One region of the Arthrobacter sp. P1_B3 genome, then DNA from elsewhere that is predicted to be linked to it. Evidence: riboswitches for the same ligand, from Rfam matches in the RefSeq annotation. Region 1 holds a riboswitch; each other region holds the start of a gene.
The links. Region 1 has a riboswitch for S-adenosylmethionine ahead of AC1D2F_RS05835 (aminotransferase class V-fold PLP-dependent enzyme). Riboswitches for the same ligand answer to the same signal wherever they lie in the genome.
Positions count from the first base shown of each region.

Region 1 (9,500 bases):
GGCTGCTGGTAGACAGGCTGCTGGTATGCGGGTGGTGGCGGTGGTGGGGGTTGCTGCTGGGCCATCTGCGCATCGTAGGCCTCCTGCTGCTTGGCCGCGGTCGCGGCGTCCTTCTCGGCGAACTTGTTGGCTTGCCGGCGCTGGACGCGGCCACTGACCGCACTGGCTGTCCCGGCAACGACCGCCGTCCGCCCTATACCCCTAAGAAGTCCCATAATTTTCTCCCGTCGGATCGCTTCTTATGATGTGTCAGGTCTTACGCGTCAGGTAACGGCGCCGCGGCAGGTGCCGGCGACTCGGCGTCGCGGGCCTCGAGGGCGTCGAGGGCTTCCATCACGTCCGGCGCAGGGATCCGGGTGCTCGCGATGAGTTCGCCCCCGCTGTCGCGTACCGCCGCCACGAACGGTGCCGCCCAGATGTTCTCGTAGACAATCAGCGCGGCAACCGTCCCTGGGAGAAGCGCGGCCGATGCCTCGGCGATATCGTCATCGCCCAAAAGCCCGGTCTGCGCGCCGTCGAAGTAGGAGAACCCCGCCGCCGGACCACCTGGGTCGGTAAGTTCGAGCACCTCGACAGTGCCGTCGTCATTCTTCATGACGACGAGGAGATCGAATAGGCGGATCACGCCCTGCTCGACGAGCTTGACGAGTTCCTCACTCGCCCGTCCCGTCAGTCCCGCCACGGGGAACTCGAGGAGTACGAAGTCGACCGGCCCGTGGGCCTCAGTCTCCGGTGTGGTTGTCACTGGTATTCCTCCGGTCTGTGTCGAGCACGCTGTCTGGCGCACTGGTCTTAGTGTGGGCGGTCCCTGCCGGGGCGTCACCACCCGCGTCGAATGATTCCGGTGCCGGGCCGGGCGGCCAACAGGTGGAACTGCTCAATAGCTGGAACGGCCTCGCGCGGACAGGGCCACGGAATCGGGGACATGACGGTTGGATCCCAAGACCACTAAAGCGCCAACGGGAGTCCCGCCGCATCATCCGTTTCGGGTGAGCCCCAATGCCCCCGGGGCCCGGCAAACGAACAAGTTAGGGGACACAGCAAGGGGCCGGAAGCAACGGCTTCCGGCCCCTTTGAGTGTTCAGCGCTTCTTGATGTGTGCCACTGGATCGGTGTGGGCATCAACGATGTGCTTCGCCTTTTTCTCGGCCCGTTTTTCCTTGATCGTTTTAACCGGCTTTTTCGACACGCTTTGGTGCGGCGTCTTGTCAGGCATGGTGCTCTCCCTCACGGCAGGGGCCCGGAGTAGCCCCGTCTTTTAAGCTACGCCTCGGGAACCGCGGCGTCCACGATCCCTGCGAAGCGGCTGCCGACGCCGTCGTACACACTGCGCACGAGCCCGGGGCCGAGGACGGGGATGTCGCGGGCCTCATGGTGGGCGCAGCAGACATAGGTGAAGTCCGGCCACCATTTCTTGGGCCGTGCGGCTTCGGAGAATCCGCAGACGGCGCAGGTGATCTGGACCCAAATGGGCCGCTTGCCTGTCCGGTTTGCCTTGGACTGGACCAGCCATGCCGGGGGGTTGTCCAGCAGCTCGCCGAGCTCGGCCTCGGACAGCCGGGAGGGGATGCCGTGACGGTGCGCCATCTCCAGGGGAATGTCGAGGATCTGGGCTGCTTCACGTCGGGTAACCATCCTTCAACGATACGGGAACGACGGCGGCCCGGAGCCACCGGGACGCCCCGGTGTAAGGCTCGACACACTCGCTCGCGGGCCCGGTCCTGGCCGGGCTGAGGCAGGCCATCAGCGGGCTGGGGGAGTCTTAGCCGGCGAGGAAGAGTCCGAGGGCCGCGGCCGCGAGGCCCGCGATGAGATTCGAGCCTATGTTGAGCGCCGCCGCCCGGTAACGGGTTTCGCTGACCAGACGGACCGTTGCTGTGGTCCATGAGCTGAAGGTTGTCAGGCCGCCGGCCAGCCCGGTCGCGATGGCGGCGTGCCAGTCGGCTCCCAACTCCAGGTGGCCGGTCAGGCCCACGGACAAACCGATGATGAACGATCCGGCGACGTTGACCGCAAACGTTGCCCACGGCCAGTGCGGACGGGAACCTTGATGGTGCGCAAACCAGGAGTCGACGGCGAACCGCAGCAGTGCTCCCGCCACCCCGCATAACCCCACCACGAGCGCGGTCATCATCGGGCACCCCCGCCGAGGTCGGCAATCGCTTTGCCGGTTTTCCAGCCGGCGGCCGCGGCCCCGAGACCGAGGACGAGCGAGAGCCCGAGGTAGGCCAGCCATGTGGCGTGGAACCCGGCGCGGATCTGCTGGTCAAGGACTATCACGAGCGCTGAAAAGGTGGTGAAGGACCCCAGGAGGCCAGGACCGATACCGGCACGCAGCCAGAAGGCCGTCTGTGGCCGCGCGATCCAGATGGTGGTCAGGGTGGCCAGGATGAAACTCCCGGCCACGTTGATCGCCAGCGTGGTCCATGGCACCGCGCCGGCGCTTTCGGGAAAAATCAGGCCGGCGCCGAACCGCAGCTCAGTTCCGATCAGCCCGCCGACGGCGACGGCGGACCAGGCTTTCCAGCCCGGCACGCCGGGGCGCGGCGCGGCCCGGCGCTCGTCCAGCACGCTCTTCACTCAGCTCACTTTTCACTCATGGGCCGGTAACGCTGCAGCCTGCGTGCGCGGCGTCGCTGTGGACCCAGAGGGCCGAAGCGACTTCCTCGGCAAAATCGAATTCCCGCGGCTCCGCGGCGGAACCGATCCGCACCACGATCGGGCCGCCGAACGGCCTCCGGCCCACCACCTCCACTTCGGCGTCGAGATCGATGTCCTCGGCGGCGAGGTAGCGCAGGAGCTCCGGGTTCTCGTCGCTGATCCGCGTGATCCGGCCGGTATGGCCGTCGTCGAGTTCGCTCAGCCGGTGGGCGGCGGGCACCAGCACGGAGCCGTCCGCGGCGGGGATGGGATCGCCGTGCGGGTCCCGTGTCGGGTTTCCCAGCTTGGCGGCCATCCGTTCAATGAAGGTGTCGGAGACGGCGTGCTCAAGGAGCTCTGCTTCGTCGTGGACCTCGTCCCAGCGGTACCCGAGCTCCCGGACGAGGAAAGTCTCGATCAGCCGGTGCCGCCGGACCATGGACAGGGCGAGCCGGACGCCGTCGCTGGTCAGCGTGACGGCGCTGTAGGGCTTGTGGTCTACGAGGCCCTGGTCCTTGAGCTTGCGGACCATTTCCGAAACCGAGGAGTTGGCGACGCCAAGGCGTTGCGCCAGCTGCGTGGAGGTGATCGGCTTCCGCTGCCACTCGGTGAACGAATAGATGACCTTGACGTAGTCCTCGATCGAGGAGGAGGGCGTACTGGTCTTCACAGACCTAAGCCTACCTTCAGCTGCCTCCGGAGAAAGTGAGCCACAGCAGGACCAGGTTAAGTGCCACGACGAGCACCACGCTGATGATGGCGGCGACTCGGAGGGCCGGGCCGTCGGCAAACCGGCCCATCAGGGTCTTATTGCTGGTCAGCACCACCAGCGGGACCAGGACAAAGGGAATCCCGAAGCTGAGGACCACCTGGCTCAACACGAGTGCCCAGGTGGGGTCGAAGCCGACTGCCAGCAGCACAACGGCCGGAATCAGGGTCACCACGCGGCGGGCCATGACAGGGATCCGGATCTTGAGCAGACCCTGCATGATGGTTCCGCCGGCATAGCAGCCCACCGACGTCGATGCCAGGCCGGACGCGAGCAGCCCGACTGCGAAGATCACGCCGACGATGGGCCCGAGGTTGGCGGTGATGGCGGCGTGCGCGCCCTCGATTGTGTCCGTGCCCTCTTCGCCGCCGAGGGTGGAGGCGGCAAGGAGCAGCATGCCGATGTTGACCAGGCCGGCGATGGCCAGCGCGGCCACGACGTCGAACCGGGTAGCCCGGACCAGGCGCGCGACGGCCGCCGGGGGAACATGCTGGTGTTCGTCTGGCCGGTGCCGGTCCCGGGACAGGGCCGAGTGGACGTAGATGGCGTGCGGCATGACGGTGGCGCCTAGCATGCTGGCGGCCAGCAGCACCGTGTCCGGGCCCTGGAAGCCGGGCACGAGCCCGGCCAGGGCCGCCCCCGGATCCGGCGGGCTGATGAACAGCCCGGCGAGGAAGCCGATGGTGATGATGCCGAGCAGGAACATGATGATGAATTCGAAGGGCCGCTGTTTCTGCCGGGCCTGCACCGCGAGCAGGAGCATCGACACCGCGCCGACAATCACGGCGCCGAGGGGGAGTGGGAGTCCGAAAAGCAAGTACAGGGCGATTGCCCCGCCCACTACCTCTGCGAGGTCGGTGGCGGCGGCCACGACTTCGGCCTGCAGCCAGAAGGCGCGCCGCCAGAAGGGCTTGAGCCGCTCGCCGAGAATCTCCGGGAGGCTCTTGCCCGTGACGATCCCGAGCTTGGCGGACTGGTACTGGACCAGGACTGCCATGATGTTGGCGGCCACGAGGACCCACACAAGCAGGTAGCCGTATTGGGCGCCGGCGGTCAGGTTGGCGGCCACGTTTCCGGGGTCCACGTACGCGATTGACGCCACGAACGCTGGCCCCAACAGGCCGATCAGCGCCCTGCGGGCACCCGGATGCTTGTAGGTCTGTGCGCCCTGGGGCGGTTGCTCGTGGCCCTTTACATCCAGCACTGCCGCTCCTGTGATTTGGCGCGTCCACGTTGACGCGATGATTGGCTGGCCGGAATAGCAGCCAGTGTCAAAGTTTTGTGCGACTACAAGTAATTATTAGGTATACCGAAACGATAAGCCCCGGCGATGGCCTCACGCAATCCGGAAGGCCCGCCACGTCTGGGTCAGGTAAGGCAACCGGAGCACGTCGCCGGGGGCGTGGCCCAGGTGCTCGTGCAGGTACCAGTCGAGGTTGGCCATGACTTTGGCCCGGGTGGACTCCGATGCCGCGAGGTAGTAGCTGCGGGACTTGGTCAGCTCCTGGATGTCCTCCGTGGTGACGGAATCCTCCCACCGGGTCAGGTGGCTCTCCACTCCGGTGAACTCGGGGCCCACCGGCGGGCGGAAGTGTGGCTTGAGGACGTCCCCGGCGTGCATGATGCGTGAGAGCCGGTGCACCCAGGGCACAGCGGTGTCCAGTTGGTTCCAGATCAGGCCCAGCACGCCGTGCGGCCGCAGGATCCGGGCAATCTCGGCGCTGGCCAGGCGAGGGTCGCACCAGTGCCATGCCTGGGCGACCGTGACGAGATCGAACGTCTCTGGCTCCAGGCCCGTCTTCTCGGCACTGCTCTCGATGGCGGTGACACCGGGCAGGGTCCGGCGCAACTGCTCGAGCATGTCCGCTGAGGGGTCAACAGCCACCGTGCGCAGTCCACGTTCTGCCAGAAGCGCCGTGAACTTTCCGGTGCCGGCGCCAATGTCCGCGGCGTCCTTGGCCCCCGCCGGAATCAGCCAGTCGGCCGACTCCTGCGGATAGCTAGGGCGGACGCGTTCATAGTGCTCCCCGCCGTCCTGGAAGCTTTGTCCGAGTTCCTGGCGACGTTCACTGTGCAGTTTGGGGCCACTGTGCAGTTTGGAACCACTGTGCAGTTTGGAGCTACTGTGCAGTTGGGGTCCGCCGCTTGCCACGTGCGATCTCCTTCGGGAAGGTCCTGCTGGTTTCAGATACCTTTCGAATTTACCGCACCGGCGCTGGGGTCCTGATCCTGCCTCGGGTTAGTACGCCTGCTTAGTCCGCCGTGCCTAGTCCTCCGTGCACGGCGCGGCACCAGCGGTGCCCGGGGTGTTCGGCGCCCAGTGAGGGTAGCTGCGGGTATCGTTGGCCGGCACCCAGCGGCCGGCGTCCACCACGTAGTCCCAGCCGAGTCCCGTTTGCCGCAGCTGCTGCAGGCCGGCCAACAGGCGCTCGGCGTCCTCCAGCCGTGAGCCGAGGCCGAAGCTGGCGCGCAGGGAGCCTGCAGGCAGGCCGAGCCGCTTGAGCAGCGGGTGGGCGCAGAAGCGGCCGTCGCGCAGGCCAATGCCGTGTTCGGCCGACAGGTAGGCGGCCACCAGCCCGGCGTCGTAGCCTTCCACCGAAAAGTTCACGACGCCGATGGTGCCGGTGCCCGGCAGATCGACTCCGGGGGAAGAAGCGGGAGTCGAATCGGCAAAGATCCGGTGAACGGTCACGCCGTCAATGCCGTGCAGACCCTCGACGAGGAAGGACCGGATGGCGTCCTCGTGGGCCTGCCACTGCTCCGGGTCCAGGGCCGCGATCACTTGGGTGGCGCGGGCCAGGGCGGCCGCGCCGAGGACGTTCGGCGAGCCGCCCTCGTGCCGGGCGGGTCCGGTGGTCCAGCTGACGGAGTCGAGCCGGGCGTCCCGGACCGCGCCGCCGCCGGCCAGGTGCGGGGTGCCGGCGTCGAGCCAGTCCGTCCGCCCCACCAGCACGCCGGCGCCGAACGGGGCATAAAGCTTGTGCCCCGAGAAGGCGAGGTAGTCGACGTCGTCCGCGGCGATGTCGATCCGCCGGTGCGGGGCCAGCTGCGCGGCGTCGACGACGATCCTGGCGCCGTACTCGTGCGCCAGTGTGGCAAGAGTCCGGATCGGCAGGATCTCCCCGGTGACATTGGAAGCGCCGGTGACGGCGAGCAGACTCACGCCGCCGCGGGCGAGCTCGTCCCGCAGGCGGTCCACAGTGGCCGCGAGGGTGGGGGCGGCCACGACGCTGCGGTGCGGGACGTTCTGCCAGGGCAGGAGGTTGGCGTGGTGCTCGATGTCGAGGTAGAGGACCTCGCCCACCGGCCGTCCGTCGCGGAGCGGCAGGCAGCCGGCCAGCAGGTTCAGGGAATCGGTGGTGTTGCGGGTGAAGATTACCGAATCGTCCGGCCGGCCGCCCACGAAGTCCCGCACGATGTCCCGGGCGTTCTCGTAGACGGACGTGCTGATCTGCGAAGCGTAGCCGGCGCCGCGGTGCACGCTCGCGTAGTACGGCAGGATTTCGTTCAGGTAGGCCGAGACGACGGACAGTGCCGGGGCGGAGGCGCCGTAGTCGAGGTTGGCGTAGCGGGCGTGGCCGCCGGTGATCAGCGGGGCCTGGATTTCGGCGCCGGTGACGGCGGCCAGCGGGCGGGCCGCAGCGGCGTGGAATTCGGGGGCTGCGGGAAAAATGGCAGTTGTCATGGGACCTCACTCGACCAGGACCCCACATCATGGGAATCCGCGCTTGCCGGGTCCGTTCCGGACCGGCCAGGTCGTCACCCGGGGCACCCCACCGCGTCTGGAGGGTTGCCGGCCAGCAAACCGGGGTTTAGCGCTGGCACTCGTGACCTGCATCGAGCGTAGGACATCCGCGCAGCCGGGGAAAAGACGGCCAGCGATTGTGAAGCGGATTATTACGGACACGGCTACGAAGCCGCCGGCGCGGCCGGGACACCTTCCAAGGCAAGATTGTATGCCCCGGGGTTCCGGGCGCCGGTGAGCTGAATGCTGAGGCCGAACAGGGCTTCCAGCGCGGCAGCGTACTCATACTGGCGGCCGTCCGAGGCCAATTCCCGGGCGCGGACCGTTGGGATGTGAAGCAGTCGGCGGACAATTCGACGCATCGCGAGGTTCACATCCTCAGCCTGGGCGCCGCACCCGTATTCCTTCATGACGCGCGCCATTTCAGCCTCGAGGACCTGGTGGACGTGGCCGCGCAGGGCCACAATGGCGGCGTCGACTACGCGCAGTCCTTCTTGTTTTTCGAAGCGAAGCGCCGCTTGCCGGACCAGGACGCCGGCGAGGCGGAGCGCCTCGGCGTCCGCCGGGGGAGCCGCGAAACGCACTGAATCCAGGGTGATCAGTTCAACGCCCGGCAGATCCGCCACCCGGGGGTCGAAGTCATGGCTGGGTGCGAGATCGATGACAATGAGGGCACGGCCTGTGTCATCCCTCCAACCGGCCAGTTGGGCGGCACCTATGCGGGTCTCCGTGCCGCTGCAGCCAATGATGATGTCTGCCCGGGCAACAGCGGCAGGCAGCTCCCGTGCCGTCAGCGCCGTACCGCCCCTGCTCGCCACAAACGCCTCCGCGCGGCCGGATTGGGAGAAGACGGAAATGGTGGGGCATCGACTGTTCCTGAGGATTTCCGCGACGCAAACGGCATAGGAACCGGTGCCGAAGAGGACGACGGACGCATCAGCCAGGGATGGGTGCGCTGCTCCGGCGGCCGCCAGTTCAAGGGCCACATAGGCTATGGACCTGCTGGCGCTGCTGAGCGCGGTCCGCGCCCCCACCTCCTTGCCCGTGCGGGACGCCTCCTGAAACAGCCGGACTAAAAGCCCGCTCGCGGTGCCTGCTGCCTGTGCCGCAGCGAGCGCGCGGCGGACCTGGCCGGCGACTTGACGCTCACCGACCACGACGGAGTCCAGGCCGGCCGCAACGCCGAAGAGATGCTCCGCGGCCGACGCTCCAGAGGAGTGCTCGAACAGGGACGCGAGCTGGGCCACAGGGAGGCGCGTGCAGAGGCGGACAGAGCCCAGGGCCTCGGAGCAGACGGCATCTATATGCTCCCTGGACGCCACCTCGCCGTAGATTTCCAAGCGGCTGCATGTGGACACGACCACGGACCCGGACACGGCGGAACTGCAGGCGAGCAGATTCTGGCCCAGCTCCGAGGAAACGGCCTGGAGCCGGGTGGCCGACTCAATGTCCAGGTCCCGGTACTTCGCCACGAGAACCAGCAGAACCGGTCCGACGTCGGGGTCGAAGGTTTCGGGATCCGCGGCGTGAACCGATCCAGACATGGCCGCCCTCCTGCCACTCGATGCCCACTCCACGCCGTGACCGGCAGCGAAGGTTGGGGACAGCGTCGTACAGGGGCCCTTGGGAATCCTTGAGGGGTGGGGCCTAGAGGAGGTCGTCGAGTCCGGGGTTGAGCCGCTTGAGGACTTCCGAGTGGAGGATCGAATTGGTGGCGAGGGCGTTGCCGCCGAAGGGGCCGTCCTCGCCCTCGAGCGAGGTGAAGCGGCCGCCGGCCTCGGTCACGATCGGCACCAGCGCGGCCATGTCGTAGAGGTTCAGCTCGGGTTCGCAGGCGATGTCCACAGCCCCCTCGGCCACGAGGCAGTACGACCAGAAGTCACCGTAGGCGCGGGTACGCCACACTTCCTCGGTGAGGCCCAGGAACTCGTCCAGGTTCCCGCGTTCCTTCCAGCCGCCAAGGCTGGAGTAGGACAGCGAGGCGTCCTCGAGCTTGGAGACGTTGGATACTTTCAGCCGTGTGGCGGCGGCGAGCGAGCGGCCCGTGTAGGCGCCCGCACCCTTGGCGGCCCACCAGCGCTTGCCCAGTGCCGGTGCGCTGACGACGCCGACCACCGGCTCGCCCTCATCGACGAGGGCGATCAGGGTGGCCCAGACCGGGACGCCGCGGACAAAGTTCTTGGTGCCATCGATCGGGTCAATGATCCAGCGGCGGGAGCCGTGGCCCGAGCTGCCGAATTCTTCGCCCAGGACCGCGTCGCGCGGACGGGACCGGGAGAGCTGGCCGCGGATGGCCTCTTCGGCGGACTTGTCGGCATCGGTCACGGGCGTGAGGTCCGGCTTCGT
Region 1 is NZ_JBFTZV010000004.1:40,899-50,398, reverse strand. It holds gene AC1D2F_RS05880 (SHOCT domain-containing protein) at 1-215, opposite strand, end outside; gene AC1D2F_RS05875 (DUF6325 family protein) at 257-745, opposite strand; gene AC1D2F_RS05870 (hypothetical protein) at 1,082-1,216, opposite strand; gene AC1D2F_RS05865 (hypothetical protein) at 1,264-1,635, opposite strand; gene crcB (fluoride efflux transporter CrcB) at 1,763-2,131, opposite strand; gene AC1D2F_RS05855 (fluoride efflux transporter FluC) at 2,131-2,580, opposite strand; gene AC1D2F_RS05850 (metal-dependent transcriptional regulator) at 2,597-3,310, opposite strand; gene AC1D2F_RS05845 (Nramp family divalent metal transporter) at 3,327-4,613, opposite strand; gene AC1D2F_RS05840 (class I SAM-dependent methyltransferase) at 4,746-5,522, opposite strand; gene AC1D2F_RS05835 (aminotransferase class V-fold PLP-dependent enzyme) at 5,676-7,094, opposite strand; SAM riboswitch class IV at 7,129-7,242, opposite strand; gene AC1D2F_RS05830 (glutamyl-tRNA reductase) at 7,319-8,698, opposite strand; gene hisN (histidinol-phosphatase) at 8,802-9,500, opposite strand, start outside.

Region 2 (9,500 bases), on a different contig from region 1:
CTCACCGCGGCGATGTCCACGATTTCCTGCATGGGGTTCGACGGCGACTCGAAGAATACCGCCGTGGCCGGCTCGGACAGGGCAGAGCGCCATTGTTCCAGGTCCGGGCCGTCCACGAAGACCGTCTCGACACCCCAGCGCGGCAGGATCTCGTTGAGGATCACAAAGCACGAGCCGAACAGCGAGCGGGCTGCGACTACGCGGTCGCCGGCAGCCAACAGCGCGCCCAGCGCGGTGAAGACGGCGGACATGCCGGACGCCGTCGCAAAACACGCCTCGGTTCCCTCGAGCAGCCGGAGCCGCTCCTGGAAGGTGGCAACGGACGGATTGCCGTAGCGGGAGTAGACGAAGCGCTCGTCTTCCCCGGTGAAGGCGCGCTCGGCAGCGGCCGCGGACCCGTAGACGAATCCGGAGTTGAGGAAGATCGGCTCGGTGGTTTCCTGGAAGCCGGTGCGGTCAAGGCCGCCGCGGACAGCCTGGGTGTCGGCGGCCCAGCCGGCGGCGTCGGGATTGAAAGTCATCAGATCTTTCCAAGGTTGGTGGGCAGGCCGCGGTTCTTCCAGCCGTTGACGGTGCGGTCGCCAAAACGGTCGGTCTCGCCTTCGAAGCCCTCAAGAACGTTGTACGAGGTGTATCCGGCGGCCGTCGCGGCCGTCGCGGCGGCGATCGAGCGGACACCGGAGCGGCAAAGGAACACCAGTTCGACGGCGGAGTCCTCCGGTGCCTCTCGCCTTAGCTGTTCCACGAAGTGCGGGTTCGGTACGCCGCCGGCGAGGTTCCACTGGATGAAAAGCGGATCGTTCCGCCTTCCGCCCGCGGACGTCGTGTCCGGGATGCCGATGTGGGCCCATTCGCCCTCGGTCCGGACATCCACCAGGAGGGCTCCCGCCTCCAGCTTGGCCCACGCCTCATGGGGGCTGAGGTCTCCGGCGTAGCTCATGCGTGGCCCTCGAATGCCCCAACAGCGTCAATCTCGTCGGCATCGAGCTCATCGACTGCATTGGCCACGGCGGCGTCCGCGCTCGCAATCGCGGCCGGCAGGACCAGCGCCTGCGCCACGATCACGGTGCTGCCGTTGAAGGTGGCGGCGGGGCTTCCGTGCAGGACATAGCCCTCGGCCAGGGCGGCGGACACGCGCTCACAAAAGGCGCGGTCATCCGTGCCGGTGAACAGCCGGTAGGCCAGTCTTTCCTCGCCGGCAGGTGGTGCACTGCGTGCTGTGCTGGGTGCTGTGGTGCTGAGTATTTCGGGTACCGCGGGTGTTGACATGGGGGGCACGACGGATCTCCTCTTTCACGCTTGCAGCTCGAATTCTCGATTGCCGAGTATTCACCTGAGGCACCCCGCCGCGAAAAGGGAGGGTTGCCGACCGGCCAGTCAGGGCTTGGCACCGGTTCTCATTACTCCCCAAAAACGTAACACCTACGACGCCGGCCCGCACCGCCGTCGTCGTCATGTTCCGTAACCGGGCCACGCCCAGGCGCTGGCGCCGGCCGGGCCCAGCGTGGGGCGGGGTGCGGCCGAGTAGTTGCGGGCTCCAATTTCGGGTACAGCCCACTCGTGTGTGCGCGGACGATTCGCCGTCTACTGGAGGACATGGCCGACGTGTCGGCCGGATTTGCAGGTTAACCGAGCTGTCCGTGAATCGAGCCGTCTGTCCATCAAAACAAGTTGTCTGTGAATCAGTGGCCGGAACCGTCGGAGCCACAGCCATGGCCCGGCCGGTGACGGCGGAATGGAGCAATTGTGGGCCCGCGCATACTGGTTACCGGGATAGCAAGCGCCGCCGGCCGGACCGTCGCGGCCCAGCTCGAAGCCCGCGGACTCCCGTATCTCGGCTCCGACGCCCGCGCCGACTCCCGCCAGGCGGAGGATGCCCCCGCCGCGGCCGCGGTCAGGCTCCTGCCGGCGACGGACCCGGACATGATCCTGGACCTGCGCCGGCTGGTGGACCGTGAAGCCATCAACGTCATCATTCCGACCCTGACTGTGGAACTTCCGGTCCTGGCCGCGGCCCGTGCCGGTTTCGCCCAGGACGTGCGGATCATCGTGGGCGACCCCGCCGCGGTGGCCCTCGCCAACGACCAGCTGTTTACCACCTGGGCGTTGCAGGCAGCCGGGATTCCGGTGCCCCAGGTCGCGGTTCCGGGCGACCTCGCCGCCGCGCCGGCATCCCTCGCCTCCCTCACCGGGCCCGTGGTGGTCAAGCCGCGGGTCTTCAAAGGCTCCCATGGTGTCCACGTGCTGGCCGGAACCGCCTCGGTTAGCTGGAAGAACATGCCGGCGGGGCAACTTGTCCAGGAGTTTATCCCGGGCGCCGACTACGTGTGCCTGGTGTTCGGCACTCCGGCACGCAACGCGATGGCGCCGGTGGCGGTGGTCCTCGAGAAGACCAGGACCCCGTATGGACACACCGGCAGCGACGAAGTCAGCCGCAGGGTGCCGGTGAGCCAGGCCGGGGACGTGCGGAAGCTGGGCCTGGCCGCCGTCCGCACGCTCGGGCTGACCGGGCCGGTCCAGGTCCGGATTCGCCGCCGCGCGGACGGAACCCCCGTGGTACTGGGCGTCTGCGCGACCCTGGGGGAGAACAGCGCCTGGGCCCCGGAAATGCTCGACGCCGTGCTGGCCACCTTCATGCTCCCGGCGTTCAACCCGGCATCGTTCCGGCGGTGCCCGGCGGTTCCCGCGGACGCCCTGGGGTGAAGCGCGGCCCGGCAGAATGGTGTGCTCACGCAGTCGCTGAGTCTCCCCACTTTTGAGGCCGGAGGACGGCGTGTTCCCACAAACCGCCGTCGTTACCGTGGTCCCTGGCCGCAAAACCGGTGAGTATCAGCGGCGCCTGCCGTGCAGCACCGGCCTGGCCGCACTATTCGATGGTGGCGAACAGGGCGTTGAGTTCGGCCGTGAGCTGGCGTCGCAGTTCCGGGGTGCCGATTTCCTGGCCGTCGATGTGGTTCACCGGGGCCAGGAGCCGGATGCTGGAGATCAGCCAGACCGCGTCGGCATCCAGCAGGTCCTTCGGCTCCAGCGGGCCGTAGCCCAGCTCCCAGCCGGCGGCCTTGGCGGCGGTGAACAGGGCGCCCTGCGAGGTCCCCGGCAGAATGCCGCTGTCCAGCTGCGGGGTGATGAGCCGCCGGGTTGTGCGGACGCCGCCGGCGCCGTCGTCCGCGGTTTCCAGATGGGCCAGCAGAACGGTCGACGTCGGTCCCTCCAGGACCCGGCCGTCCGCGGACGTGAAGATGACGTCGTCGGCGCCGTGCCGGTGGGCGTAGCGCAGCGCCGCCATGTTCACGGCGTAGGAGAGGGTCTTGGCGCCGAGCAGCAGCCAGGGGGCGCGCTCGCCGACGTCGCTGTCATAGCCACGGTCCAGCAGGATGACGTCGATTCCGGTCTCGCGCTGCCGGCGGCCCGCGGCCGCGGGCGCGGAGGCCTGGACCCAGCACGTGGGGGCGGCGGCGCCCTCCGGCCCGCGGGTCACGAGCAGCTTCACCACAACCTCGTCTTCGTCCGCGCCGCCTGTTGCTGCCGCGGCAGGATCCTTCCCCCGGAACTCGCGGAGGGCGGTTTCCACTGCCCGCCGCCACGCGTCCTCGGCAGGGATGTCCAGCTCCAGCAGCCGGGCAGAGCCGGCCAGCCGAGTCAGGTGCGCCTGGATCTTGCGGGGCCGGCCGCCCACAGCCAGGAGGGATTCGAAAACGCCGTCGCCGCGGGTGGCGCCCAGGTCCGTGGCCATCAGTTGCGGCTGCGACGCGTCGGCAACGCGGCCGCCGTCGAACGCCGGGTCGAGGAAGACCAGCACGGTCGCGGGCGCAGGAACAGGGGCTGCAGAGATCATGGCTCCAGCTTAGTCTCGGTGGTCCCGGGATAGGATTTGCACGTTGCCCGTTCAGGAACTGTTCCGCGGGCTTGTACTTTTAGGGGTTCGCCTGTGCTGTGGCCATTTCCGCTGGCGGAAACTTTACCGTCCTGGGCGGTTCTGATCCTGACGGTGATCGACTTCGCCATCCGCGTGCTGGTCCTGGGCATCATCCCAGGGAACCGGCGGCCCACCACCGCGATGGCGTGGCTGCTGGGCATCTTCATTGTGCCCATCCTTGGGCTGGCCCTGTTCCTGCTGTTTGGCAACTTCCGGCTCTCCCGCCGGCGCCGTGCCCAACAGGACGCTGTCAACACCCGGATCCGGGCCGGGACGTCCGACCTGGAAGAAGTCGAAAGCCGCTACGACGGACCCGAATGGGTGGCCTCCGCCGCTGAACTGAACAAGACGCTGGGCTCGCTGCCAATGGTGGACGGCAACAGCGTGGAGCTGCTGCCCGGCTACCCCGACTCCATCAAGGCGATGGCCGCGGCCGTCCGCGGCGCCAAATCCTTCGTCAACGCCGAGTTCTACATCATGAGCACCGACCACGTCACGGACGATCTGTTCACCGCAATGGAAGAGGCGGCGGAGCGCGGCGTCGAGGTCCGCGTCCTGTTCGACCACCTCGGCAGCCTTCGCATCAAGGGCTACAAGCAGCTCAAGGCCCGGCTCAACGCCAGCAAGATCCGCTGGCGGCCCATGCTGCCGCTGAACCCGTTGCAGGGGCAGTGGCGGCGGCCGGATCTCCGCAACCACCGCAAGATCATGGTGATCGACGGCGAGATCGCCTTCACGGGATCCCAGAACCTGATCGAGCCGTCCTACAACAACCCCAAGCACCGCAAAGTGGGCCGCGAATGGGTGGAGCTCATGGCCTGCATGCGCGGGCCGATTGTCACCACGCTGAACGTAGCCTTCGCGACCGACTGGCTCAGCGAAACCGACGAATCCCTTGAAGGGCAGCTGGAACACCGGCCCGAGCCCCACGCCGGAAACATCACGGCGCAGGTGGTCCCCAGCGGCCCGGGTTTTGTCACCGAGAACAACCTGCGGCTGTTCAACACCCTCATTTATTCGGCGCAGCACAGGATCTCGCTCTGCAGCCCCTATTTCGTCCCGGACGACTCGCTGCTCTACGCGGTGACCACGGCGGCGCAGCGCGGCGTCGAGGTGGAACTGTTCGTCTCGGAAAAGGGCGACCAGTTCCTGGTCCACCACGCGCAGCAGTCGTACTACCAGGCCCTGCTCGAGGCAGGCGTGCGGATCTACCTCTACAAGGCGCCGTTCGTGCTGCACGCCAAGCACTTCACCATCGATGACGAGGTTGCCGTGCTGGGCTCCAGCAACATGGACATGCGCTCCTTCTCGTTGAACCTCGAGGTCTCCGTGATGCTCCTCGGCGAGGACATCGTGCAGAGGATCCGCGCCGTGGAGGACACATACCGGAGCATTTCGCACGAACTCCTGCTGGAGGACTGGATGAAACGGCCCATGAAGGCCAAGTACGTGGACAATGTGGCAAGGCTGAGCGCAACCCTGCAGTAGTCCGGCCGCCGGCGGGGCAGCCTTGGGGAACGTCAGCCTTGGGGGAATTCGGCACCGAGCGCCGAGAGCACGCCGAACGCCTTGGCCCGGACTTCCTCGTACTCCTCCTGCGGGGACGAGTCGGCGGTGACGGCGCCGCCGACGCCGAGACTCACGTCGGCGGTGCCGTCGCCCAGGGCGCTGATCACGAGGGTCCGGATCGCCACGGAGAGGTCGGCGGCCCCGTTCAGGGAGAAGTAGCCGATCGCGCCGGAGTACACGCCCCGCGGCGCGGCCTCCAGCCGGTCCAGGATGGCCATGGTGCTGACCTTCGGGGCGCCGGTCATCGAGCCGGCGGGGAAACAGGCGGCGACCGCCTCGGCCCGCGGCAGTCCGGGCCGCAGCCGGGCATCGATGGTGCTCACCATCTGGTGCACGGTGGCGTAGCTCTCGATCGCACACAGCCGGCTGACGGCCACCGAGCCCGGGACGGCGAAATGGCTGAGGTCGTTGCGCAGCAGGTCCACGATCATGATGTTTTCCGCGCGGTCCTTGGCCGAGGACTCCAGTTCTTCCCGCAGGGCAGCGTCCGCGCCCGGTTCCGCGTCCCGGCGGCGCGTGCCCTTGATCGGTTCGGCCCGCATCCTGCCGTCCGCGGCAATCCGCAGGAAGCGCTCCGGCGACGTGCTCGCCACGGCGAGCTCGCCGAACCGCAAATAGCTGGCGAAGGGGGCCGGGTTGCGGCGCCGCAGGTCCAGGTAGGTCGGCCACGGATCCATCCCCTGAGAGCCCGCAGGCGAGGCAGCGGTGAGCGCCGTGGTCAGGCAGACCTCGTACGTATTGCCTTCCGCAATCTCACGCTGGGCCTCAGTGACCTTTGCCTTGTAGCCGGCTTCCGTGTCCCGTGCAGTGAAACGCGGGGCAGCCAGTTGCCGGGCACTGAACGTGGACGTGGACGTGGACGGCGCGGATGCGGCCGCGGCGACGGCCGCGCGGGCCGCCTCGAGCCAGTCTCCGGCGTCGGGCGCGTCCAGGGTCAGCAGCCAGGCTGTGCCCTCGGCGTGGTCAAGGACCACGGCGCGGCCGGCGAAGATCAGGCAGGCGTCCGGGGTGGCGGCGGCCACGTCATTGCCACCGGTTTCGCGTTTGAGCTCATAGCCGAGGTACCCGAGCCAGCCCAGGGTGAACTCGCACGGGTAGGCCTCGGGCGCATGGAGCGCCCGGCGCCCCCAAACGCCGTCGAGCCAGCGGAAGAACGGGCCGTCGGTGGACGCTGTGGCGTGGCCCGTAGTGACACGGGTCCGTCCGGAACTGTGCCGGACGGCCTGGCCGAAGCGGCCGCCGTCGTCGGCCAGGATGCTGAAGCGGCTGCGCTCCGCGGCCTCCGGGGCGAGGCCTGCCGGGTCGAGGGAGGAGTCGAGCCATACGGCGTTGGCCGAATCGCCGAAAAGCGCCGCAAACAGCTGCTCGGCCTCGGGCTGGGCGTCGATCCGTTCGGCCAGCAGCTGCAGGCCGCGCCGGGCGGCGCGTTCAGGCAGCAGGGCGGGGGCGACGGCCGGGATGTACTGGAGGGCCTGGAGGACGTCGTCGGGGGCGGTGCCGTCCGCACGGTTAAGTACGTGCACATCCGCGCGGGCCGGGACGTCGTCGGCCGCCAGCCACTCCGCTTCCTGGGCCGCCCACTGGTCCCAAAACGGTTCGTAGGTGTCGCCGTCCCGGGCCAGTGCCCTGGCCCGGCGGTCGTCGTCGGAGGAGTCCGCCCAGATCACGGCGTCCAGCAGGGGGAGTGCCGCCGCTGCGGCGGCGCCGACGCCCTCCACCAGGACGATTTCGGCAGGGCGGGTGGTGCGCGCATCGCCGTCGTAGTGCCGCTCCCAGTCCCAGCTGACCCATTCCGCGCTCTCCCCGCGCCGCAAGGGCGAGAGCACGGTGGTGACATAGCGTTCAATCCCGGCGGCGAGCCCGTTCCAGCCCGGATAGATGTCCTCGAGGTGGAAGAGCGAGACTTTGTGGTGTTCCCTGAGCCGCGCCGCCAGTTCGATGGCCAGAGTGGTCTTGCCGGAGCCGGACCGTCCGTCGATTGCGATGATGACGGGTGCGGGGCTCATGAAATAGAGCGTACCCGCTGACCTTCGCTGCCGTGATGTTGCCCGTTCTGGCGCTGAAGCTCGGTGCGCACGTGCTGCACGATCCCCGGAACTGAGGCCCGGATGAGGTTCCAGGTGGTGTCGAAGTCGGTGTGGCCGCCGTACCACGGGTCCTCGATGCCCTGCTCCAGCGGGTCCTTGTCTGCCACGGCGGGGTCGAAGCTGCGGAGCATGAGGATCTTGGCCAGGGATTCCTGGTCCGGTGCTGCCTGCCGCAGCCAGCCGTAGTGGTCGACGTCGAGGGCCAGGATCAGCTCCCGGTTTGCGAACCATTCGGGCCGCCATTCGCGCGCCACGTGGCGGTCCGATGCGATGTTGTGGGCTGTGAGTTTGCGCGCGGCCCGGGGATCGATGGGCCGGCCGGCCTCATACGCGGTGGTGCCGGCGGAATCGACCACGGCCCCGGTGAGGTGCCCGGCCCGGAATGCCTCCGCCAGCATGAGTTCGGCCATCGGAGACCGGCAAATGTTTCCGGTGCAGACCGCGATGATCCGGTACTGGCTCGACATTGAGGTCATAGCTAAGCATGAACGATCCCGGGCCTGTTGGCTAGCTGGCCCCCGCGAAGTATTACAACAAATGTCAACCGATATTCAATTTTTGTCACGCCCTCCCGTCGGCGGGCGCATCGCGGGCTGCCGGGCCGAGCCCAAGGTGCCGGACCAGCGCGTCGAGGACCGGCAGCTGGCCCTTGACCAGCCTGGACCGGGCTTCGGGCTCGGCGGTCCATTCGGCGCGGTCGATTTCGGGGAAACTGCTGATCGTGCCGGATCCTCTCGGCCACTCCAGCGTGAAGGTGTTGCTCACGATTCGTTCCGGCTGAAAGTCCGATTCGGCCGTGAAGACCGTGATGATCTTGCCGGAGGGCTGGCGGAAGTCGCCGAGCCGTTGGTAGTCGGCAGCGGGTGCCGGGGTGCCGATTTCCTCGGCAAATTCGCGGTGCGCAGCCGTCAGCGGGTCCTCGTCGGCCGGGTACTCACCCTTGGGGATGGACCAGCCTTGAGCTTCCTTGCGGGCCCAGAACGGTCCGCCCATGTGCGCTATCCAGACCTCAAGCTGCTGAGCGCTGCCGGAGTGGGGCGGCGCGCCGCTGGGCGGGGATGCACTTCCTAGCCGGTACAGCAGAATGCCGGCGCTCCGAACGGTCATGGCTCCTCCTGCCCCAAGGCTATGCCCCCGGCCCGGAATCAGGCCCGCGATCAGGCCGCTGGCCCCCACAGCGCCTTGCGGAGCAGCCCCTTGAGTGTGGCGATCTCCGTGGCGCTGAGGCCGGCCAGGGCGGCGGATTCCGCGTCCCGCGCCGCCGCCTCGGCCCGCCGGAAGACCGCTGCCCCCTCCGGGGTCGAGGAGACGATCTTGGCGCGCCGGTCCAGCTTCCCGGGCGCCCGGATCACCAGCCCGCGCTGCTCCAGCTCATCGATCAGGGCGACAATCTGGCTCGGGTCCAGGCTGAGGAATTCGGCCATCTCTCGCTGGGTTGGTTCCAGCTCGCTGTTGGCCAGGGCCAGCACCGAATACGAGCGCTCCTTGAGATCGAACGCGGCCAGTGCGTGGTTGTTCAGGACCGACCCGCCGGCATGCAGCTTGGCCAGCAGGAAGCCCGCGTCCTGGCTGATGGTCGCCGCCATGAGCTTCTCCGCCGGCTCGCTGCCCGGCTTGTCGTCAACTTCGGTCGCCATGCCCAACTCCAATAGTCCAAAAAATAAATCGTTGACTTTTTCAACTATCCATATTTTCATGGATACAGAACAGCATCCCATGCCGCGGGGCCGGATGCACAAGGCAGCTAGCAAAGGAGCGGCAATGAGCCTGTCAGGAAAAGTAGCAATCGTCACCGGAAGCGGACGGGGCCTCGGCCTAGCCTACGCCCGGGAACTGGCCCGCCAGGGCGCCGCCGTCGTCGTCAACGATGTGGACGCCGGCGTCGCCGCCGATGCCGTCCGGACGATTCAGTCCGACGGCGGCCGCGC
Region 2 is NZ_JBFTZV010000013.1:76,429-85,928, forward strand. It holds gene AC1D2F_RS14605 (O-succinylhomoserine sulfhydrylase) at 1-521, opposite strand, end outside; gene AC1D2F_RS14610 (rhodanese-like domain-containing protein) at 521-940, opposite strand; gene AC1D2F_RS14615 (DUF1737 domain-containing protein) at 937-1,269, opposite strand; SAM riboswitch class IV at 1,291-1,405, opposite strand; gene AC1D2F_RS14620 (ATP-grasp domain-containing protein) at 1,747-2,703, shown strand; gene AC1D2F_RS14625 (aminodeoxychorismate lyase) at 2,867-3,835, opposite strand; gene cls (cardiolipin synthase) at 3,929-5,404, shown strand; gene pabB (aminodeoxychorismate synthase component I) at 5,437-7,491, opposite strand; gene AC1D2F_RS14640 (low molecular weight protein-tyrosine-phosphatase) at 7,488-8,048, opposite strand; gene AC1D2F_RS14645 (NUDIX hydrolase) at 8,134-8,679, opposite strand; gene AC1D2F_RS14650 (MarR family winged helix-turn-helix transcriptional regulator) at 8,730-9,209, opposite strand; gene AC1D2F_RS14655 (SDR family NAD(P)-dependent oxidoreductase) at 9,334-9,500, shown strand, end outside.
Region 2: it holds a riboswitch for S-adenosylmethionine, as region 1 does, so the genes downstream of both, AC1D2F_RS14615 (DUF1737 domain-containing protein) here and AC1D2F_RS05835 (aminotransferase class V-fold PLP-dependent enzyme) in region 1, are expected to answer to the same signal.

Region 3 (9,500 bases), on a different contig from region 1:
AAACAGGGGGCGGAAATCACGAAGATTGTGACTTCCATGTGACAGCCCGGCGGCCGGCCGTCCCGTCGAGGGGACACCGGCCGCCGGCCGCCCTGCTTGCCTAGGCGCCCTTGGCCGCGCGGAATCCGGCGTCGAGGTCCGCGAGGATGTCGTCGATGTGTTCCAGGCCCACCGAAAGCCGCACCAGCCCGGGATTGACGCCGGCGATCGCCTGCTGTTCGGGCGAGAGCTGGCTGTGGGTGGTCGACGCCGGGTGGATTACCAGGGAACGGACATCGCCGATGTTCGCGACGTGCGAGTGCAGTTCGAGCGCATCGGCGAACCGCTTGCCGGCCTCGGCTCCCCCGGCGATGTTGAACGCCACGACGGCGCCGGTCCCCTTGGGCCCGTACTTGCGGCCTCGCTCGTACCAGGGGCTGGACGGCAGCCCGGCGTAGGCGACCGATTCGACGTCGTCCCTTGCCTCCAGCCAGTGCGCCACCTTGGTGGCGTTGGCCACGTGGCGTTCGACCCGCAGGCTCAGCGTTTCGATGCCCTGGGCGATGAGGAAGGCGTTGAACGGGGAAACGGCGGAGCCGAGGTCGCGCAGGAGCTGGACGCGGGCCTTGAGGATGTAGGAAAGGTTCGCGCCCAGCGCCCCCTCCGCACCGAGATCGCGGGCGTAAACCAGGCCGTTGTAGGTAGGGTCCGGGGTGTTGAAACCGGGGAACCGCTCCGGGTCCTTGCCGAAGTCGAAGTTGCCGGAGTCCACGATCACGCCGGCGATCGCGGCGCCATGGCCGCCGAGGTACTTGGTGGCGGAGTGGACCACGATGTCCGCGCCCCACTCGATGGGCCGGATCAGGTACGGGGTGGAGAGCGTGTTGTCGACGATCAGCGGCACCCCGGCCTCGTGCGCCACATCGGAGATGCCCTCGATGTCCAGGACGTCCTGGCGGGGGTTGGAGACCACTTCGCCGAAGAACAGCTTGGTGTTGGACCGGACGGCGTCCCGCCACTGGTCCAGGTTGTCCGGGTCCTCCACGAAGGTCACGGAGATGCCGAATTTCTTCAGCGTGTGGGCGAGCAGGTTGTAGGTTCCGCCGTAGAGGCTGGGGCTGGCCACCACATGGTCCCCGGCCTCGGCGACGTTGAGGATCGCGAAGGTCTCCGCGGCCTGGCCGGAGCTGAGCAGCAGGGCCGCGAGGCCGCCTTCCAGGCTGGCCACGCGCTGCTCGACGGCGTCCTGCGTGGGGTTGCCGATCCGGGTGTAGATGGGGGCGAGTTCGGCGAGTGCGAAGCGGTTGGCGGCGCTTTCGGCGCTGGGGAACACGAACGACGTCGTCTGGTAGATGGGCAGGGACCGCGCGCCGGTGGCGCTGTCCGGCTCCTGGCCGGCGTGGATCTGGCGGGTTTCGAAGGACCAGGCGTTGGACATTGATGCTCCTCAAAGGGACCGGGCACAGCACCGGCCAGGGCTTTGGGCCCGGACCGGCACAGGCGCCGCGCTTGCCCTCCGGCGGGCGCCGGACGGCCAGGTCTTCACCCGGGGCACCCCACCGCGATACGAGGGTTGCCGGCCAGCAAGCCGGGGCTGTGCGCTGGCACTCATGACCTGGCTTCAGTGTAGGAATGGCGGCGGAGCCCTGGATAGCTTTGTGACGAAGATGAAGACGGTTGCCGTGGCGGCGCCTCGCGGGACACCGCGCCTGCCGCCGTCGGACATCCCATGACGGTTAGGGGAACCTAAGCTGAGAGGTCCATCACAAAGTGCCAAGATGATGGCATGCGCATGGATCACGTCTCTTACGCCTGTGAACACGATGGCTTGGCAGCCACCACTGAACGTATTGCGTCTGCCCTCGGCGTTGAAGCCGTGAAGGGTGGAGTGCACCCCCGTTTCGGGACACGCAACATGATTATCCCGCTCGCGGGACACAAGTACCTGGAAGTCGTGGAGGTCCTGAACCACCCGGCATCGGACAAGGCCCCGTTCGGCCAGGCAGTCCGGGCACGCTCGGAAGCGGGCGGCGGCTGGATGGGCTGGTGCGTCGAGGTTGACGATCTCGCCCCGTTCGAGGAGCGGCTGGGCCGCGCGGCCGTCAACGGCAACCGGAAGTTTCCGGACGGCCGCGAACTGGTCTGGAAGCAGATCGGCATCCTGGGGCTCATCGCGGACCCCCAAGTGCCCTACATGCTCAAATGGGAGGGCGACCCGGAGCTGCACCCGTCCAACGCCTACGCGAGCGAAGTCAAGATGTCCGCACTGACCATTGCCGGTTCGGCAGCGCGCGTGACGGAATGGCTGGGCGAGCCGGTTGAAAAGCCGCTGGAAGACGTCGCCGTGAACTGGATCGCGCCGCACGGTACTCCGGGCATCCTCTCTGTCACCTTCGAGACAGCCTCCGGAGCGGTCACGATCTAACGCTCCACCTGCCCCACGCTTCGGCCGCCATCTCTTAGGTGCCAACGATGTCACCTAGGAGATGGCGGCCGAGATCATTTAAAGGCCGGCCAGGTACTCAGCCCAGGCCCACGGCCTTGCCGAACAGACTGAATCCCACGAACGCCACGGTGTCCAGGATGGCGTGGGCGATCACGAGCGGCATCACCCGTTTGGTCCGCGTGTAGACCAGCGCGAAGACGACGCCCATTATCGCGTTGCCGATGAACGGCCCGAACCCCTGGTACAGGTGGTAGCTGCCGCGGAGCAGGGCGCTGGCGGCGATGGCCGCCGGCATGCCCCAGCCCAGTTTCCCGAGCCGGTCCAGCAGGTAGCCCACCACAATCACTTCCTCCACGATCCCGTGCCGGATCGCGGACAGGACCAGTACCGGCACGGTCCACCAGTACGGGTCCAGCGCGCTGGGGATGATCGACGTCGTGATCCCCAGCGCCCGGCCGGCGGCGTAGAGTCCCAGGGACGGAATGCCGATGAGCGCGGCGAGCCCCAGCCCCTGCAGGAGGTCCTTGCCGGGCCGGGCGAAGTCGAAGCCGATCTTTCGGAACGCCGAGGTTCCGCGCTCTCCGGCCGGCCAGTGTTCGGTGAGGAAGTAGATCACGAGGGCCACCGGGACCAGCGCGAAGAAGATGTCCAGCATCTGGTAGGTGAGGTCGAAGTATTCGCGCGGGCTCTGCGAACGGTTCAGCGTGGACGTCCCCTGGGCCAGTGGCGCCGTGGTCATCTTGTCCAGCAACTGCACCAGGGAGTAGACCGCGGACTGCCCCAGCGACAGGCCCAGGACAATCAACATTTCGAACCGCAGCCGACGGCGGGAGGGAACCAACATGTTCCTATCTTGCCTGCAGTTGCCGATTGTTTGCTGGTGCCCGCGTGGTGCCGGCCGCGCCGGTGCCACCGGCTTTTTGGGAGCCCTATGCTTGGGGATTATGAGTGCGCCCCGGAAAATCATCATGATCCGGCACGGCCAGTCTGCCGCCAATGCCGATACCTCGATCTACAACCGTGTTCCGGACTACCGGATCCCGTTGACACCCCTGGGCCTGGAGCAGGCCACCGCGGCCGGGGAGGAGGTCCGGCGCCAGCTGGGCGGCCGTCCGGTGTGCGTCTACGTCTCCCCGTACCTGCGCGCCTACCAGACCCTCGAGGCGCTCAACCTCGGTCCCCTCGTGGAGCGGGTGATCGAGGAACCGCGCCTGCGCGAACAGGACTGGGCCAACTTTCAGATCGCCGGCGACATCGAGGACCAGAAGGAGCTCCGCAACGCCTACGGGCACTTCTTCTACCGCTTCCGCGAGGGCGAGTCCGGTTCGGATGTGTACGACAGGATTTCCTCCTTCATGGAAACCCTGCACCGGCACTGGTCGAAGCCCAGCTATGCCCCGAACGCACTGTTCGTGACGCACGGGCTGACCATGCGGCTGTTCTGCATGCGCTGGTTCCACTGGTCCGTGGAATATTTTGAGTCCTTGAACAACCCGGAAAACGCCGAGGTCCGCACCCTGCTGCGCACCTCGCGCGGCAAGTACGAGCTCGACAAGCCGTTCACGCAGTGGGAGGAGAGGCGCGTGGACGAGACCGTCCTCGACGCTCCGCCCATGGTGTTCTAACCGGCTCGAGCCGGATCAGAGAGCCGCCTGGCTAACGGACGGCCTGGCTAACGGACCGGCTGCGCTGCGCCGGCCCGCCACACCGCGTGCGTCAGGGGGATGCCGGGCCGGTAGGCCAGGTGCGTGGCGGAAGGCGCGTTGAGCAGGTGCAGGTCCGCGCGGTGTCCGACGGCGATCGAGCCCACCGCGCGTTCGCCGTCGACGTCCCTCCCGGACTCCCGGCCCAGGGCCAGGGCGCCGCCGTAGGTCGCGGCGCGCACCGCCTCATGGACGCTGAGGCGCATCTGCAGCACGGCGGTGGTGACGCAGAAGGCCATGGAGCTCGTGTAGGACGTGCCGGGGTTGCAGTTGGACGCCAGCGCCAGCTGCACGCCGGCGTCGAGCAGCTCCCGGCCGGGGGCCAGCGGCTGCCGGGTGGAAAGATCGCAGGCCGGAAGGCAGGTGGCCACCGTGCCGCGCTGCCCGGCTCCAGGCGTGCCGTTGCCGCCGCCGTCCCAGCCGGACCAGCTGGCGGCGAGCGCGTCGACGTCCGCAGCAGAAAGGTAGTTCACGTGGTCCACGCTCGCGGCGCCGACTTCCACGGCCAGCCGGACGCCGGGACCCTCCCCGAGCTGGTTGCCGTGGACCCGCAGCCCCAGCCCGGCCGCCTTGCAGGCCAGCAGCACCCGGCGGGACTGGTCCTCGTTGAAGGCGCCCTGCTCGCAGAAGACGTCGGCCCAGCGGACGTAGGGCCTGACCGCGGTGAGCATCGGCCCGCAGACCAGCTCGGTGTAGTCCTCTGCGTCTATCCCGGCGGGAACGAGGTGCGCCCCAAGGTAGGTCACCTCGTCCGCCACGGTAGAGGCGATGCGGGCGCTGCGGGCCTCGTTCTCGAGGTCCAGGCCGTAGCCTGTTTTGGTCTCCAGGTAAGTGGTGCCCTGTGACACGGCCTCCGCGACGCGGCCCATCGCCAGCCGGGTGAGGTCGAAGTCGCTCGTGCTCCGGGTGGCACCGGTGGTCACGGCGATCCCGCCGGCGCTGTAGCTCTCCCCCGCCATCCGGGCCTCGAACTCGGCCGTGCGGTCCCCTGCGAAGATCAGGTGCGTGTGCGAATCGACCCAGCCCGGCAGGAGCGCCCGGCCCCCGGCGTCCACGGCTTCGTCGGCCGCCGGAGCGTCCGCCGCGGGGCCGAGCCAGGAAATCCGCTCCCCCTCGATCACCACCGCCGCGTCGCGGAGGACGCGGTGTTCCGCGTCCTGGGTCATCAGTTCGGCGATATTGGTGATGAGGGTGCTCATGGATCCATTCTTCAGCGCCGGATGGACCAGCGGGTTGCGGCCAGCGCCTCCGCTGTCCGGGATGCCGGACTAGCGTCCCGCGCGGAGGGCACAGCCGGGGCAGCTGCGGCTGCGGCTGCGGATCCCTGGCCGGCCAGGATCAGCCCGGCGGCCAGTTCCGCGATGCCGGATGAGGTCTGGAATCCGTACCCGCCCTGGCCGGCGAGCCAGAAGAATCCGGTGGCCTCGGCGTCGAACCCCACCACGGGGACGCCGTCGGCCGCCTCCGTCCGCAGCCCCGTCCAGGCCGTGCGGACGCCCCGGATCCCGAGTGTGGTGATCGTGTTGAGCCGGGCGACGAGCCGTTCGATGTCGCCGGGATAGGGCCGGGCGTCCTCGGGCCCGCTGGGCACGTGTTCGGCGGGCGAGATCAGGACCTGGCCGTCGTCGGGCCGGAAATAGAAGCTGTCATCGGCCGCCGCCACCATCGGGCAGGCCTCCGGGAGGGGATTCTCAACGTCGACGATCGCCGCGGTGCGCCGGTACGGCTGCAGGCCCAGCTTCTCGACGCCGCTGAGGACGGCGAGTTCGTCTGCCCAGGCGCCGGCGGCGTTGACCACGACGGCGGACTGGAAGCCTTCCTGCCCGGCACCCAGTTCCCAGCCGGTGCCGAGCCGCTGGGCCGAATGGACCCTGGCGCCGGTGATGATGTCCACGCCGCCGGCCTCGGCACGGCGCCGGTGGTCCTCGAGCAGGACGGGGGCGTTGCAGGCGAAGGATCCCGTGTCCAGGCCGGCGGCGCTGAAGGATTCCGGGACAAGGGCGGGGCACAGCTCCAGCGCCTCGGCGTGGGTGATGGGGCGCATGTGGCCGCTGGCCTCCGCCCGGACGGTGGCGTCGTCCCCGATCAGCATGAAGCTGCGCGGCGTGAGCACCGGTTCCGGACGTTCGGCGTCCTGGGCCGCGATGAGGTCCAGGGTCCGGACGGTCAGTTCCTGGACCACGGGCGGGCCGTAGCTGGGAATCAGTTGCCGGGCCGAGCGGGCCGAGGTGTGGTAGGCCAGGGTCTGCTCGGCTTCGATCAGGGCCACGCTGCATTGCCCGGCCAGGGTGGAGGCAAGGGACAGGCCGGCGATACCGCCGCCGACAATTACGACATCGTAATGAGCTGACATGGTCCCATCCTTGCAGATTGTGGCGTCAGGCCGCTCCAACACCTGCGCCAGCGCGGCCGCGTGCCGGCCCGGGACATGCCCTTCCCCGGTCCGCACGACTGGACATGTCCCTCGTTGCCGCGTGCCGGCCCGGGACATGCCCTTCCCCGGTCCGCATCGCTGGACATGTCCCTCGTTGCCGCATGCCGGCCCGGGACATGCCCTTCGTTGGTCGTGGCCGTTGGACAAAGTGGCATTATGTCCAGTCCTCGCTGCCGGAGCTGGGCATGTCCCGCGGATAAGCCAGTGGAGGAAGCCTGGATGAACGAGCACGGCCGGGGCAGGCCGGACCCCTGGAGTGAGACCGGACCCCGTGCTGAACTGGGGCCCGGCCTCAGGGATCAGCCGCCCTAGGCTGCGGCCACCGCCGCGCGGCTGCGCACGAATGCCTGGACGCAGGCCTCGACGTCGTCCGTGCTGTGCGCGGCCGAAAGCTGGACGCGGATCCGCGCGGCGCCCTTGGGCACCACTGGGTAGCTGAACGCCGTGACGAAGACGCCGTTGTGGAGCATGGCGTCGGCCACCTTGGCCGCCATGACGGCGTCGCCGAACATTACCGGGACAATCGCGTGCTCGCCGGGGAGCAAGTCGAAGCCTTCCTCGCTCATGCGGTTCCGGAAGAGCTCCGCGTTCGCGAAGAGCTTGCCGCGCAGTTCGCCGGAGTTTTCCACGAGGTCCAAGGCTTTGAGCGTGGCCGCGACGATCGCCGGGGCCAGCGAGTTGGAGAACAGGTACGGGCGGGCCTTCTGGCGGAGCATGGCGATGACTTCACTGCGGCCGGAGACGTAGCCGCCGGACGCGCCGCCGAGTGCCTTGCCGAACGTGCCGGTGTAGATGTCCACGCGGTCTGAGACGCCGGCGTGTTCCGGCGTGCCGGCACCGGTGGCGCCCATGAAGCCCACCGCGTGGGAGTCGTCCACCATGACCAGGGCGTCGTACTTTTCGGCGAGGTCGCAGATCGCTTCGAGCGGGGCCAGGAAGCCGTCCATCGAGAAGACGCCGTCGGTGACGATGATCTTGCGGCGCGCCGGGTTCTCCTGCGTGCTGGCCGCGATCAGCTTCGCCTCAAGGTCCGCCATGTCCTGGTTGGCGTAGCGGAAGCGCTGGGCCTTGCAGAGCCGGATGCCGTCAATGATGGAGGCATGGTTCAGGGCGTCGGAGATGACGGCGTCTTCCGGGCCGAAGAGGGACTCGAACACGCCGCCGTTGGCGTCGAAGCAGCTGGAGAACAGGATGGTGTCTTCAGTGCCGAGGAACGCCGAGACGCGCTGCTCCAGTGCCAGGTGCAGGTCCTGGGTGCCGCAGATGAAGCGCACGCTGGCCATGCCGAAGCCGCGGGTGTCCATCGCGGTCTTCGCCGCGGCAATGATGTCCGGGTGGTCGGCGAGGCCCAGGTAGTTGTTGGCGCAGAAGTTCAGCACGTCGGCGCCGGACTCGCCGATCTGCCCGGCCTTGATGCGGTTGGCCTGCGGCGAGTCGATGTGCCGCTCGGTCTTGAACAGTCCGGCGCTGCGGATCTCATCGAGTTCGTGCTGCAGCTGGTCCTTGATGGCGGAATACATGGGTTGGCTCCTCGGCTGGTTGGATGCGGGGGCAAATGCTGTGCGTGGAAGGCGGTGTCTGGCAGGGGGGTTCTGAAAAGCGGCGGGCCTAGAAAACGGTCCAGTCGAGGACCACCTTGCCGCCGACTCCGGCGCGGGCCACCTCGAAACCCTTTTCCCAGTCGGTGGCCGGCAGCGTGTCCGTGACTACGGCCGAAATGTTCGCGTGCAGGACCGGGTTGGAGGAGAGGATGGCGCTCATCGCGTACCAGGTCTCGAACATTTCGCGGCCGTAGATGCCCTTCATGGTCAGCATGTGCGTGACCACCTTGCCCCAGTTGATGTCGATGGACTGGCTGGGCAGTCCCAGCATTGCGATCCGGCCGCCGTGGTTCATGTTGTCGATCATCTCAGGCAGCGCGGTGGGGTGTCCCGACATTTCCATGCCGATGTCGAAGCCTTCGCGCATGCCGAGTTCGCGCTGGGCGTCCTTGACCCGCATCTTCGAGACGTCGATCGCGAGGTCGACGCCGAGCCTGCGGGCCAGTTCCAGCCGCGGCGCGGAGACGTCGGTGATCGCGATCTTCCGCGCCCCGGCGTGCCGGGCGACGGCGATCGCCATCAGGCCGATGGGCCCGGCCCCGGTGATCAGGACGTCCTCACCGACGAGCGGGAAGCTCAGGGCGGTGTGGACGGCGTTGCCGAAGGGGTCGAAGATGGCGCCGAGTTCCGGCGTGACGGAGGGGTCCTGGTGAACCCAGACGTTGGTCTCGGGGATCACCACGAACTCGGCGAAGGCGCCGTCGCGCTGGACGCCGACGCTGACGGTGTTGATGCACATCTGCCGCCGGCCGGCACGGCAGTTGCGGCAGATGCCGCAGACGATGTGGCCTTCACCGGAGACCCGGTCCCCCACCTTGACGTCCAGGACGTCCTCGCCGGTCTCCACCACCTCGCCGTAGAACTCGTGGCCGGCGATCAGGGGGGCGTTGATGATGCCCTGCGCCCAGGCGTCCCAGGCCTGGATGTGCAGGTCGGTGCCGCAGATGCCGGTGGTCATGACGCGGATCTTGACGTCGCCGGGGCCGGTCTTCGGCTCGGGACGGTCGACGAGCTCGAACCCTGCGTGGGCGCCGGCCTTGTAGAGAGCCTTCATGGGCCTTCCTAACTGTGCTTTTGTGGGACAACTCACCCCATTAGACCCATCAGAAAGCATTAGCACAACCGAATTTTTCTCAATCGACGAATTAGGAAATGCTGTTGCATAGAATGGCTGGCATGGAAATCCACCAGTTGGAGATGCTGCGCGAACTCGGAGCCTTGGGCAGCGTCAAGGCCGTCGCCGAAACCCTCCTCGTGACGCCGTCGGCCGTGTCCCAGCAACTGGCCGCGCTGCAGAAGACCGTTGAGGTGCCGCTGACGCGCAAGGAGGGCCGGAA
Region 3 is NZ_JBFTZV010000005.1:220,812-230,311, forward strand. It holds gene AC1D2F_RS07790 (bifunctional o-acetylhomoserine/o-acetylserine sulfhydrylase) at 101-1,417, opposite strand; SAM riboswitch class IV at 1,480-1,595, opposite strand; gene AC1D2F_RS07795 (VOC family protein) at 1,766-2,404, shown strand; gene AC1D2F_RS07800 (CPBP family intramembrane glutamic endopeptidase) at 2,502-3,269, opposite strand; gene AC1D2F_RS07805 (histidine phosphatase family protein) at 3,370-4,050, shown strand; gene AC1D2F_RS07810 (amidohydrolase family protein) at 4,098-5,327, opposite strand; gene AC1D2F_RS07815 (NAD(P)/FAD-dependent oxidoreductase) at 5,339-6,481, opposite strand; gene AC1D2F_RS07820 (glycine C-acetyltransferase) at 6,871-8,082, opposite strand; gene tdh (L-threonine 3-dehydrogenase) at 8,171-9,217, opposite strand; gene AC1D2F_RS07830 (LysR family transcriptional regulator) at 9,340-9,500, shown strand, end outside.
Region 3: it holds a riboswitch for S-adenosylmethionine, as region 1 does, so the genes downstream of both, AC1D2F_RS07790 (bifunctional o-acetylhomoserine/o-acetylserine sulfhydrylase) here and AC1D2F_RS05835 (aminotransferase class V-fold PLP-dependent enzyme) in region 1, are expected to answer to the same signal.